Regions from separate parts of the Pseudoalteromonas sp. J2K-J979 genome, predicted to be linked through region 1. Evidence: riboswitches for the same ligand, from Rfam matches in the RefSeq annotation. Region 1 holds a riboswitch; the other holds the start of a gene.
What was found. A riboswitch is a leader RNA that binds a small molecule or an ion and turns the genes downstream of it on or off. The one in region 1 is predicted to bind lysine.
Positions count from the first base shown of each region.

Region 2: linked by a shared signal. The riboswitch ahead of dapA (4-hydroxy-tetrahydrodipicolinate synthase) and the one ahead of lysC (lysine-sensitive aspartokinase 3) in region 1 are both predicted to bind lysine.

Region 1 is NZ_CM200281.1:1,405,795-1,411,778, forward strand. It holds gene AC3KVK_RS06595 (condensin complex protein MksE) at 1-282, opposite strand, end outside; gene AC3KVK_RS06600 (MksB family condensin complex protein) at 284-1,546, opposite strand; gene nhaD (sodium:proton antiporter NhaD) at 1,707-2,960, shown strand; lysine riboswitch at 3,076-3,250, shown strand; gene lysC (lysine-sensitive aspartokinase 3) at 3,338-4,681, shown strand; gene AC3KVK_RS06615 (porin family protein) at 4,795-5,391, opposite strand; gene AC3KVK_RS06620 (4'-phosphopantetheinyl transferase family protein) at 5,584-5,984, opposite strand, start outside.
Region 2 is NZ_CM200281.1:366,469-372,452, reverse strand. It holds gene ilvM (acetolactate synthase 2 small subunit) at 1-15, opposite strand, end outside; gene ilvG (acetolactate synthase 2 catalytic subunit) at 12-1,661, opposite strand; gene AC3KVK_RS01760 (toast rack family protein) at 2,207-2,827, shown strand; lysine riboswitch at 3,106-3,299, shown strand; gene dapA (4-hydroxy-tetrahydrodipicolinate synthase) at 3,423-4,307, shown strand; gene AC3KVK_RS01750 (2,3,4,5-tetrahydropyridine-2,6-dicarboxylate N-succinyltransferase) at 4,320-5,060, shown strand; gene AC3KVK_RS01745 (PLP-dependent decarboxylase) at 5,060-5,984, shown strand, end outside.

The sequences.
Region 1 (5,984 bases):
TTGGTTGGCAAAATGTTCGATGAGTACATAGGTCGTTAAAGCAAAGGCGCGTGATATTTTGCCCATGTTTGGCGTGCTGTCTTCGATTTCGAGGTAATAAAAACCGCGACCATCTTTAATCAATTGATGGCCAAGGGCTTCAAACAGCGCGGTGTATTGCTCGTAGCAATGATCTAACTGTTGCCATAGTTGCAGATCTTGCTCACTGATATGGTAACCACTGACGAGTTTTTTATTAATGGTTTGTAGCTCTGAAAGTTCAGCTAAATTTATCTGTGTCATATTAATTAGTTTTTAAAGTGGCCTGATACGGGTGAAGTTTAAATTGTGTATCGGCAAGGGTAATAATGGTGGCATCGTCACTATGGGCGACGTGTAACTGGTCGTCATTGGCTAATTTTTGATACAGAAAAAGTATTTCATCTGCTTCAAGGGCCGGGTAGGCGGTGTCGAGCCAGTTGATTATATTGTGCGGGTGCGCAGTGTCACCGGATAGAGCCAGGTGAGCATTAAAACGTGTTTTGACCGCACTGTATTCAGGAGTATTTGGATTTATAAAGGCGGGCACATGAGACTGATCGGGCAATTGATACTCATCTTGTTCAAATTGCGCGATGTGGGCCATATAGGCAACCATCTGATGGGCCTGTCCGAGTGAAAACTTTTGTTGGTCGGACGTAATATGAGGTTGGCTATGACAGAGTGTTGCATCCACCCCTTGTTTGCGGATCACGCCGAGCACTTTGGCTGCTTGGCGGGTTAACAAGGTATTACGACGGAGTTCTTCACGTAAGGGCATTAACATATCAGCACTTTTGCGTAAGCTTTCACGGCCACTGAGGTGCATATCTAAAATGCGCGTTCGTAATTGCTCAAGTTGACGTTTTTCACTAAATAATTTACCCGTCAGGCTGATTTGTTCGAGTAAATCACTGATATGCGTTTCAATGGTGGTAAAACAAGCTTTGAATTCACCTCCAATATCGATCATTTCGAGCATAGGTTCAATATATTGATCAAAAGCTTCGATGACCGCTTGATAGCGCTTGGCTAACGAACGATGTGATTCATCAGCTTTGGCTTGTTCGACGATGTTTAAAATTGCATTTTCGTTATGGTAAAACAGCTTCACTATTTTTCGCACCCGTTCATCCATAATACGAGCATAACGGCGAAGTTCATCGATGTCTTCATCACGACCTGCTTGTGCTAATCGCTGACCTAATCGGGCTAAATCACGCACCAACACATGTACTTCTTCAGCGATGCCTAAATTTTCTTCTTGTAATAAGTACTGAGCAAATTCTGCGATCGACCGATTGAGTTCTAACTGGGAAGATTTGGCAAGCGGAATAACAATATCATGAGTGAGGAGGCGATTAGCTTCTTTAAAGATTTTTTCGCCAGTCCAGCTCGGGTATTTTGTTTTTAAGATGGCTTGCACATCGTGGATGTTAAAATCGGCCATGTTAAAACGGGTGATCAAGGTCTCAATTAGAGGCCAATGCTCAGACAAAATATTGAGTATTTTTTTCGGTGGGATCATAACTATCCACTGCTTGATTAATATCTATTCTAATTTGAATAACGATGACTCAGATCGTAGGTACACTGCGGTAGTTTTATGCCTTTTTAAGTGCTAGACTACGCGCCGCTTGATTGTAACGCAAATATTTTACTTTTCTATTAAAGGTTGTTAACGAAAAATGGTTACTGGTATCATTCTGTCGCTAATTGCACTCGCGTTTGTGCTTATCGTTATAGAGGATATTATCCATGTAAACAAGGCCAAAACCACGCTTTTTTTTGGCACTTTATGTTGGATTATCGCTTTTATCTTCCCAATTCATGGCCAAAGCCCTGAAACTATACAACATGAACTTGATCACAACATCCTTGAAATCGCAACTTTGTGGTTATTTTTGATGGCTGCGATGACCTTTGTTGCGTATTTAAACTCAAAAGGGTTTATTCAAAATTTAGTGCAACGAGTGATGCCTAAACAAATCAGCGAACGCAAATTGATGTTTTTAGTGGGGGGGTTTGCTTTTGTATTTTCGTCTATTTCAGACAATGTCACCGCAACCCTCATTTCGTTAGCGGTAGTAATGTCGTTAAAACTAGACAGTAAAAAATTAATCAAATACACCACCTTAATTATTTTTGCCGTGAATTCTGGCGGAGTATCGTTAATCACCGGTGATGTCACAACCTTGATGATTTTCTTAGCGGACAAAGTGACTATTGGTCATCTCCTTTTATTGATTGCGCCTGCTATTGTCAGCGTGATTGCACTGGCCGCGATGCTATCTGTGGGCATGAATGGCATTGTGGTGTTTGAAGAACACACCAATCGTCGGATAGAAAAAACGGATATCACTATTGCGGTGATTTTCCTTTCGACTATTTTTGGCACGTTGGCGCTGAGTGTCATGTACTCTGTGCCACCCTTACTGACGTTTTTATTTGGTTTAAGTTTAATGTTTTTAGTAGCACAGTTTTTAATGCGCAAAAAAGACGTAAACAAAAAAATAATCGATTACATCAGGGAAATTGAGTACGACACACTATTGTTTTTCGTCGGGGTTTTATTACTCGTCGGCGCGATGAAAGAAGTCGGGGTGTTAAAACAATTTACCCTCTTGTATGAAATTTTAGCGCCAGAATATGCAAATTATATAATGGGGTTACTCTCTGCCGCTGTGGATAACGTGCCGCTTACCGCTGCTTTATTAAAAGCTGATATTGCCATGGATGCACGCCAATGGTTAACCTTTACGTATGCAACGGGCGTGGGTGGCTCGATGCTGATTATTGGCTCTGCTGCCGGTATTATTGCAATGAGTAAAGTGAAAGAGTTGACATTTGTGAGTTATTTACGCCTCAGTGTGTATCTTTTGATTGCTTATACGATTGGTTATATCGGTTCATATTACGCAGGCTTTTTAATGACGGTCTAAAAAATCAGTCGGCTTGCTTAATAAATTAATCATTGACAGCTAGACGTCTAAACGTTAGATTTAAAACCCCGCTTTCGAGTGGGGTTTTTATTGCCTATTTAAATTTAAAATAAGCAATAACAGAAGAGGTGCGAAGGCCAGGTAGTGCATATGAGGACGCGGTGTCCAGTGACTATGTATCGAGGGGGACCTTCGCCGAGGGAAAATGCGCACCGCAGTGTTATTTTCTCGGTTTTAGAGGCTGAATCCTCTGAACTGTCACCAATTAATGGTGGAGAGCTTCTGGCAGTGGATTACATCGATTACCTTCCGTACCCTTGCCGTGCAGTTCTCCTTGAGTAGCATTTACTCGCTTTGCTTGTAAATAAGGAGACCCAATGAATTCATCTTATGTTGTTGCCAAATTTGGTGGCACCAGTTTAGCCGATTACCCCGCGATGCAACGTTGTGCGCAAATTATTCATGACGATAATAATGTCCGAGTGGTGGCTGTGAGTGCGAGTGCAGGCGTAACCAACCATTTAGTCGCGTTAAGCCAAAGCAATATTTCAGCTGATGAGCGCCAAACACATATTTCAGGCGTGTTAGCCATTCAACAGGCTATTTTAGCTCACCTCACTCTCGAAGCCGATTTAGCTACTGTGTTTTCGCAAACCTTAGCTGATTTTGAACAATGCGCCGCGATTACTAGCACCAGCGAGCAGCATAACGACGAATTACTTAGCTTTGGTGAGCGTTTATCATCGTGTTTATTTAGCCAAGTGCTGCGCGATGTAGGGGTGAGCGCCCAGCGATTTGATGTCCGCACTGTGTTAAAAACCGACGGCCATTTTGGTAAAGCAACACCGAATGTGGCTGCCACTCGTGAAGCTGCGGTTGCTCATCTTGTTCCGTTACTTGATGATGCAGTGATTGTGACACAAGGATTTATTGGTTCTGATCAACATGGCCGCACAACGACCCTTGGTCGTGGAGGATCTGATTACAGTGCGGCTTTATTGGCAGAGGCCGTTGCTGCAAAAAGTGTCCATATTTGGACCGATGTGGTGGGGATTTTCAGCACTGATCCGCGTTTATGTGATAAAGCCCGCCCAATCGCAAAGCTGAGTTTTGATGAAGCCGCTGAAATGGCGACATTTGGTGCAAAAGTCTTACATCCTGCGACCATCTTACCGGCTAGTCGTGCGGGAATTAGTGTGTTTGTAGGTTCTAGCCGTGAGCCTCATCAAGGTGGCACATGGATTGAAAAAGAAAAATCGCAGCATCCCGGCATTCGTGCGGTCACTCAGCGTAAAAATCAAATTTTGTTGACCTTAAAAAGCCCAGAAATGCTGTTAGCCAGCGGCTTTCTAGCGCGAGTATTTACGATTCTATCAGAGTCGAATATTTCGGTGGATTTAGTCACCACCTCAGAAATCAGTGTCGCACTGACGTTAGACAATGCCCCGAATGCTAGCCGTCCTGAGCTTGATCAGGCGTGTCTTGAACGTTTAAGTGAGTTTTGTCATGTGACGGTTGAAAATAACTTAACCTTAGTCGCGTTGGTTGGCTCAGAAATTCAATTACGCCAGCACGAAATGAACTTGATGCAAGTGTTAGCTGATTTTAATATCCGCATGATCTGCCACGGTGCAAGCAAACATAATTTGTGCTTTTTGGTTGAACAAACGGAATCTGATTCTGTGGTGCAATCGATTCATCGTCGTTTGCTCGAAGCATAATCAATTATATAAGTCTAAAAAACGAGCCGCTTGGCTCGTTTTTTAGACTTAACGCTAATTTATCAGGCTAATTGAGAGAGGCTGAAGCCTTTATCTTAACCTGTTTCAGCGTATTAAAATGTATAAGTAAAACCAAGATTAAGAGATGACCAGTCTTGCGATACCGTTTGAAGGCCATCGTTAATGATTACACCTACTTTATAATCAGGCAAAATTTGATACTCAATGGCAACAGAGACTCTTGGATCAAATTGATAGCTCACCCCTAGGCCATAAGTAAACCCATCAAACGTTTCTTTGATAGGAGAGGCCGGATTTTGTGTTTTAGTTTTTAGAGTGTCTGTAATTGTTGTATCTGAGTAGCCAGCTAATGCGAATATGTGTACGTGCTGATAAATTGGGTATGAAGCTTTGACTAACAGGTTTATTTGACGATCGATTTCAAGGGTGTATGAACCTTCTCCTTCAAGAGTCATCACATCTTCCTCATAATCTTTTACACCACTTTGGTAACGCGCTTCTAAAGAGACATATTGGTTGACGTGATAACCAGCAATCAAGCCTAATGTGCTGAAATCTTTTTCCGGAAAGATTTGTGCTTTGACTTCCTGCTTACTTGCATTTGCACCCACATACCAATCGTTGGCTAAAGATGGGGTCGACAGCCCCATTAACAGCAGTGCGCTTGTTGCAGTGATTCGCTTATTCATTTTTATCCTTAAATGTAATATTCGCAGTACCAAACTGGTACAGTTTTTTTCGTAGTTATTGAGCATATAATGTAATCTGGTTGGGTACAAGTTTAAATTATTATCAATTACAGTGAGTTAGTTTAATTTTTTAAACGTGGGTATCACAATTCTCTGTATTCTTATAGAAATATTTATGCATGCGTCCGACGATTAAACTTGAAGCTGCTCACACGACAGACGGTGTATTTCGACTGATATTGCGAAGTCACTAATGATAAAGCTCAAATCAAACTGATTAACTTGCGTACTATGGGTGTGCAACTGGTTGGAATGAATGAGTTCGAATACGTTAGGGCGCAGCAACTGAGCAATGGGCTTTTTCAGTGTTTTGGCCAGCGCTTCTTTGAGTGTCCAAATTCGATAAAAGCAGGCGGCTTGTTGTTCAGTGGTCGCGCATTGTTCTATCAGTGCCACTTCGTCTGGGTGATAAAAGTGCTTGGCGAGTTTTAAAAAAGCACGAAGTTTATTCGTGCGTTCTAAATCAAGGCCAAATGCAATATTTTCATGGCTTATTGCCACGGCTACGTACCCATTTGAATGCGATAAACTGA
Region 2 (5,984 bases), 1.0 Mb from region 1:
TAAATAGTGTTTCATGATTGCACCTCTGTCATCATTTGTTCATTGCTTGCACCTGGCGGAACCAATGGCCAGACATTTTCTTTATCATCTATACATGCGTGTAAAATATACGGGCCATCAGAATTGACTAGCTTCTCAAGCGCGGCATCAACCTCATTGGCATGAGTGATTGTTTGCCCTGGGATCCCAAAGACCGCAGCTAACGCAACAAAGTCAGGATTATCAGATAAGTTTGTTTCACTGTAACGACCATCAAAAAATAGCTGTTGCCACTGACGCACCATACCTAAACGCTGGTTATCAAGGATAAGTATTTTGACCGGCAAATTATTACGCCTAATAGTGGCAAGCTCTTGAATATTCATCATGATCGAACCATCACCCGAGACTGTGATCACAAAATCATTTGGACGGGCAATTTGAGCGCCGATAGCAGCTGGCAAACCAAATCCCATCGTACCCGCTCCCCCACTGCTCAAGTGATTACTTGGATGGCTAAATTTCATATGCTGCGCTACCCACATTTGATGCTGGCCTACATCACAACAGACAACACCCGTTTCAGGCATCATCTTACTGAGCATGTTGAGCAGATATGGGGCGAACACTTTCTCACCTGGATAATCATAACGCCACGCATACTCTTTCATCATCTGTTGGCAATGAAGCTGCCATGCAGACTTGGTTACAGGGGTAGCTAAGTGAGGTAATGAATCTTTTAGATCTGCCACCAGTGAGGCCGCAACGGGCTTACGCTTACCGACTTCGGCTGCATCAATATCAAGATGAATTACTTTCGCTTTAGCGGCAAACTTTGCTAAGTTTCCGGTGACACGATCGTCAAAACGCGCCCCGATACAAACTAAAACATCACACTCTTGCACTGCAAAGTTGGCAGCTTGGCCACCATGCATCCCAAGCAAGCCCATATCCAAAGGATATTCCGGTAACACCGACCCTAACGCTTTTAATGTTGACACAGCTGGCATTTGAGTCCGCGTTAAAAACTCCATCAAATGTGATTGCGCCTCTGCCGATTGCACCCCTCCACCAATGTAAGCAACTGGCTTTTCTGCGTTTGCTAACAAATGATTGGCTTTTTTCACCTCACTCATACTGACAGTCGGCTTGTAATCATCAGCGGCAAGCCATGGATGAAATGGCACCTGAGCTAATTGAATGTCTTTAGGGATATCCACTAAAACGGGGCCTGGGCGTCCAGATTGTGCAACATGGATGGCTTCTTGTAATATTTCCGCCAAATCTTCAGGGCGTTCAACTAAATAGCTGTGCTTCGTACATGATAGTGACATGCCTAAGACATCAATTTCTTGAAATGCATCCGAACCTATCGCGGCGGTCGGCACCTGACCTGTGATGGCTAGTAACGGCACGGAGTCCATCATGGCATCCGCAAGGGAAGTAATTAAATTAGTTGCACCAGGCCCTGATGTGGCAAAACACACCCCTAATTTTCCAGTACTACGAGCAAAACCGACAGCAGCAAATCCGGCCCCTTGCTCATGACGGGTTAAATAATGTTTGATTGGCGCACCATACAGGGCGTCATAAATAGGCATGATTGCTCCACCCGGATAACCAAAAACCTCATTAACGCCATGCTTGGCTAGTAACTCTATTAATAACTGCGCGCCTGTCATTGTATTTAACCCTTTAATTTTTACTAATTTTTCACAACACCTAGAAACAAAAAACCCCCCGAACTTTTCAGTGCGGAGGGTTGGTAGTTAAGCAATTTTACTTAGACACTAACTCGCCCCCGCGGTGATAATAATCACCACGCTGATAATAATTAGGACTAGAGAAAGTGTGTTTTTAAACATTAAATTGTTAACCAAAATTCATTATATTAAGCAGGGTATCATCACCTGCGTTGATTACCTTTTTATTAGTAACCTTTTCGCCCTTGCAAGTCAACCATAAATTCAATCCAAATAAAAACAAAACTTTGAAAAAAAAATTCACTAAAGAGGGTTTAAACCACAAAACTAGAATTATTTATTCTATAGTTGTATAAATGGTGAATCATTCACACTCCTTACAGCAACAGTGTAAATAGATTAATTTTATGTTACACGCAAAATTGAATTCAATATACAATAATTTTTTTAAATTTATTTAAACCTTTTTAAACCGGTGTTGCGTCTAAATAAATAACAACAAACAATGACTCAGGAAGACACTCATGAAACTAGCCACACATATCATCGCAATCGCCTCCATTTTATTTGCTTCTGCTGCTATGGCTGATGGCGAGAAACGGATCAGTGAAAATTTCACTATGACTGAACAACAAAGTTTGCATATTAACTTTCCTGTTGGCAGTCTCGAAATTGAAGTCACTGACAGTAACCAGCTCGAAGTTGAGATAGACATCAAACCTAAAAAAAATGGTTGGTTTTCCTCAAGCCAAGACTTATCAAAGATCACATTAGCGAAAAAAGTGACCGACAATAGAATCAAGCTTGAAATCGATGAAGATGATCTTCAGCAAGAGTGGATTCTTCGCGTTCCACGCACTGCCGCACTAGACATTAATTTAGGCGTGGGTAGCATCGAAGTAAACAAACTGGCAAACTCTGCGGATATCGAAGTAGGTGTCGGCTCTATCCGTGTTGAAACCGTATTAAATGACTTTAAACGTATCGATTTAGACTCAGGTGTGGGCGATACTCGTGTAACAGGTTTAGTTAATGAGATTAAAGAGAGCCGTAAGATAGTTAGCTCTGAAATTGAATACCGTGGTCAAGGCGAGTTCACATTAAACCTCGAAGTTGGTGTCGGTGATATTCGAGTTCGTCACTAACTCCTCCTTAATAAAATGTAAAAAAAGCGGCTTTAGCCGCTTTTTTTATTACCACATCAAAAAGTTTAAATCTAAACAACTAACACACTAATTTTAATAATTTTAATTTCTATAATTAGCATTTTATTTGTGACAATTCTCCTATAGTAATGCGCTAATACTCCTGGTATTGCATAAAATTTAACAAAACATTATTGACATATAGACGGCTAAAATGGTTCAATTTACGTCATACACCCTATTTCAAAGTATTTGCTGAATCAAATCGCAGGTACTTTAGGGCTAGAAGAGGTGCGTTATTCAGGTAATACACGCGAGGAGAGCAAACTCCGTTGACCGTATATGAGGGGAATTAACGCCGAGAATGCGTATTGTTTGCTGCAATACTATTTCGGGCGACTGGGCTGAATCCCAGCGACTGTCACCAATAACAGCGACGCTGTTGTATGTTTGGTGGAGAGCTTCTGGTCTTAGAAAAATAAGGCCATTCGCTTTATTTTCTTTAAGTCCATTCGCTCTTCGAATTTTATATGTTCGATAGCGATATGACTTCTCATCATTTGCATCCTATCGACGTGTTATGAGTTCGGTAGAGATGATCCAACAATTCGATTTATCTGAATATCCATTATGGACGGCGTTAATTACGCCATTTACAGAGCAAGATACCATTGATTTTAATGGCTTGGCACAGCTTGTTGCAGAACAAAATCAAGCAAATAACGGTATTTTATTACTTGGAAGTACCGGCGAAGGACTTGCTCTCACTCTAGATGAACAACAAGAAATCGTCCGTTTTGTGTGTGACTTGGCCCCAAGCGTCCCTCTGATGGTTGCTGTCGGGGGCTTTAATTTAAAGCAACAAGTGCAATGGCTTGAATTTTGTAATGACATGCCTATCCATGCCTACTTACTTGGCTCACCTTTGTATGCAAAACCTGGGGTTAAAGGCCAAACACAGTGGTTTGATACTTTACTAACGAAAGCTGCTCACCCATGTATGTTATACAACGTGCCAGGTCGCAGTGCCGTCGCTATCGATCCGCAAGTACTGGCAAATTTAAGCCACCATTCAACGTTATGGGCGATGAAAGAAGCCAGTGGTGACATCGCCAAATTTGAAGCGTTTCGCTCGATTGCACCAGAGCTTGCGATTTACAGTGGTGATGATGCGCTCATGCCTTATTTTGCTCAAGCCGGAGCAAAAGGTCTTGTATCTGTCGCGGCCAATGCTTGGCCTCGTCAAACTGCTGAGTTTGTTCGCCGCTCACTCGCGGGCACATATCCCAATTTATTTAGCCAATGGTCACTCGCAATAAGCAGCCTGTTTGCAGTCGCCAACCCTATTCCCGTTAAAGTGCTCATGCATAAGCAAGGGCGGATAGACTGCCCTGACTTACGCCCGCCTTTAACGCACACAGAATTAACTGATCATGCAGCCATTGAAGCTGCCAATCACACTATTTTAACTTTTAACTAAACAGGATGAGTCATGAGCTGGTTAGCATTATTACAAAATTTAGAAGCAGGTACGGTTCGTGCCGCAACACAAGATGAAAATGGCAATTGGCATGCCAATGTTGAAGTGAAAAAAGGCATTCTAGACGTCTTTAAAAATGGCACTAACATCGAGTTCCCGGGTGGCTTTGTTGATAAAGATAACCTCGCTGTGCGTGGTTTTTCCGCAGAAGACGGTGTGCGCATGGTCCCCGGCGGAACCAGTGTTCGCCCTGGTGCTTATGTCGCCTCAGGTACAATTATTATGCCACCAGCCTACGTCAACATCGGTGCATACATCGATAGCGGTACCATGGTCGATAGTCACGCCTTAGTGGGCTCATGTGCACAAGTTGGTAAAAATGTTCATCTTAGTGCTGCAGTGCAATTGGGTGGGGTACTTGAGCCTGTGGGTGCTAGCCCTGTCGTGATTGAAGATGATGCGTTTATTGGAGCTGGTTGTGTCATCGTTGAAGGTGTCGTGGTTAAAAAAGGTGCGGTTCTCGCTCCGGGCGTCCGTTTATCTGCCACTATCCCTGTCTATGATTGCGTGAATGAGCGCCAACTTGAACGCGGTGAGCCCATTCCAGAATATGCAATTGTTGTCCCAGGATCTCGCCCAGCTTCTAGCGAATGGGGTCGCAGCCAAGGATTAAGCATGTCATGTGCCTTGATCGTTAAATACCGCGACGAGCAATCAAATGCATCATTAGCGCTAGAAGAGGTATTACGTTAATGAGCTTTTTGAGCACTCATGTTCGCGGCCATCTCAACCAACTGGTTGAGACTGAGCAGAACCCATTTTTTATCTATGATTTAGACCAGCTAAGCAACCACCTTAAGCCGTTGACGGAACAAAATGTGGTTAAACTCTGGTATGCAGTAAAAGCAAACCCTTTATCGAAGGTGATCCAAACCTTAGATAAATGTGGTTTCAATTTTGATGTCGCCAGTAGCGGCGAGTTAAATCAGGTATTAAAACAAGGGATCGCTGCTGAGCGAGTGCTCAATACTGGCCCTGCAAAAAGTAAACAGCAAATTGCTCACTTTCTTGCTGCAGGCGTGCGTACTTTTGTGGCTGAAAGCTTGAATCAAGTTACGTGGCTAAATCAAGCCGCGCAAGACTACGAAGTTAAGCTCGATATTCTTCTGCGTGTTCAACTTCGTTGGCCTGATGGCGAAAAAAACCCACTTGGAGGCAATAGCTTAACGCCTTTTGGATTAGGCTGTGAGCAATGGCAGGCATTAACAATTGCTGATTACCAACAGCTCAACTTTGTCGGCTTACATATTTTCCAATGGGGCAATATGCTCAGTACCGATAAACTCGCAGCGTTATGGTCACAAATGGTGCCACCGTTACAGGCTTTGGCCCAACAACTCGGTTTTAAACTTGAGGTACTCGATTTAGGCGGTGGCTTAGGGATCCCTTACAGCAGCGGCGATACACGCCTCAATTGGCCTGTACTGGTTGACGCTTTAAGTGAAATAAAACGCACTGCAGGGGTGACAGAACTATGGATGGAATTAGGTCGGTATGCTGTTGGGGAATGCGGCCACTACATCAATCCGGTGGTTGAACAAAAAGAGAATTTTGGTCACCAGCAACTCATCACTCGTGGTGGCATTCATCATATTTTACGCCCTGCTGTCACCAATC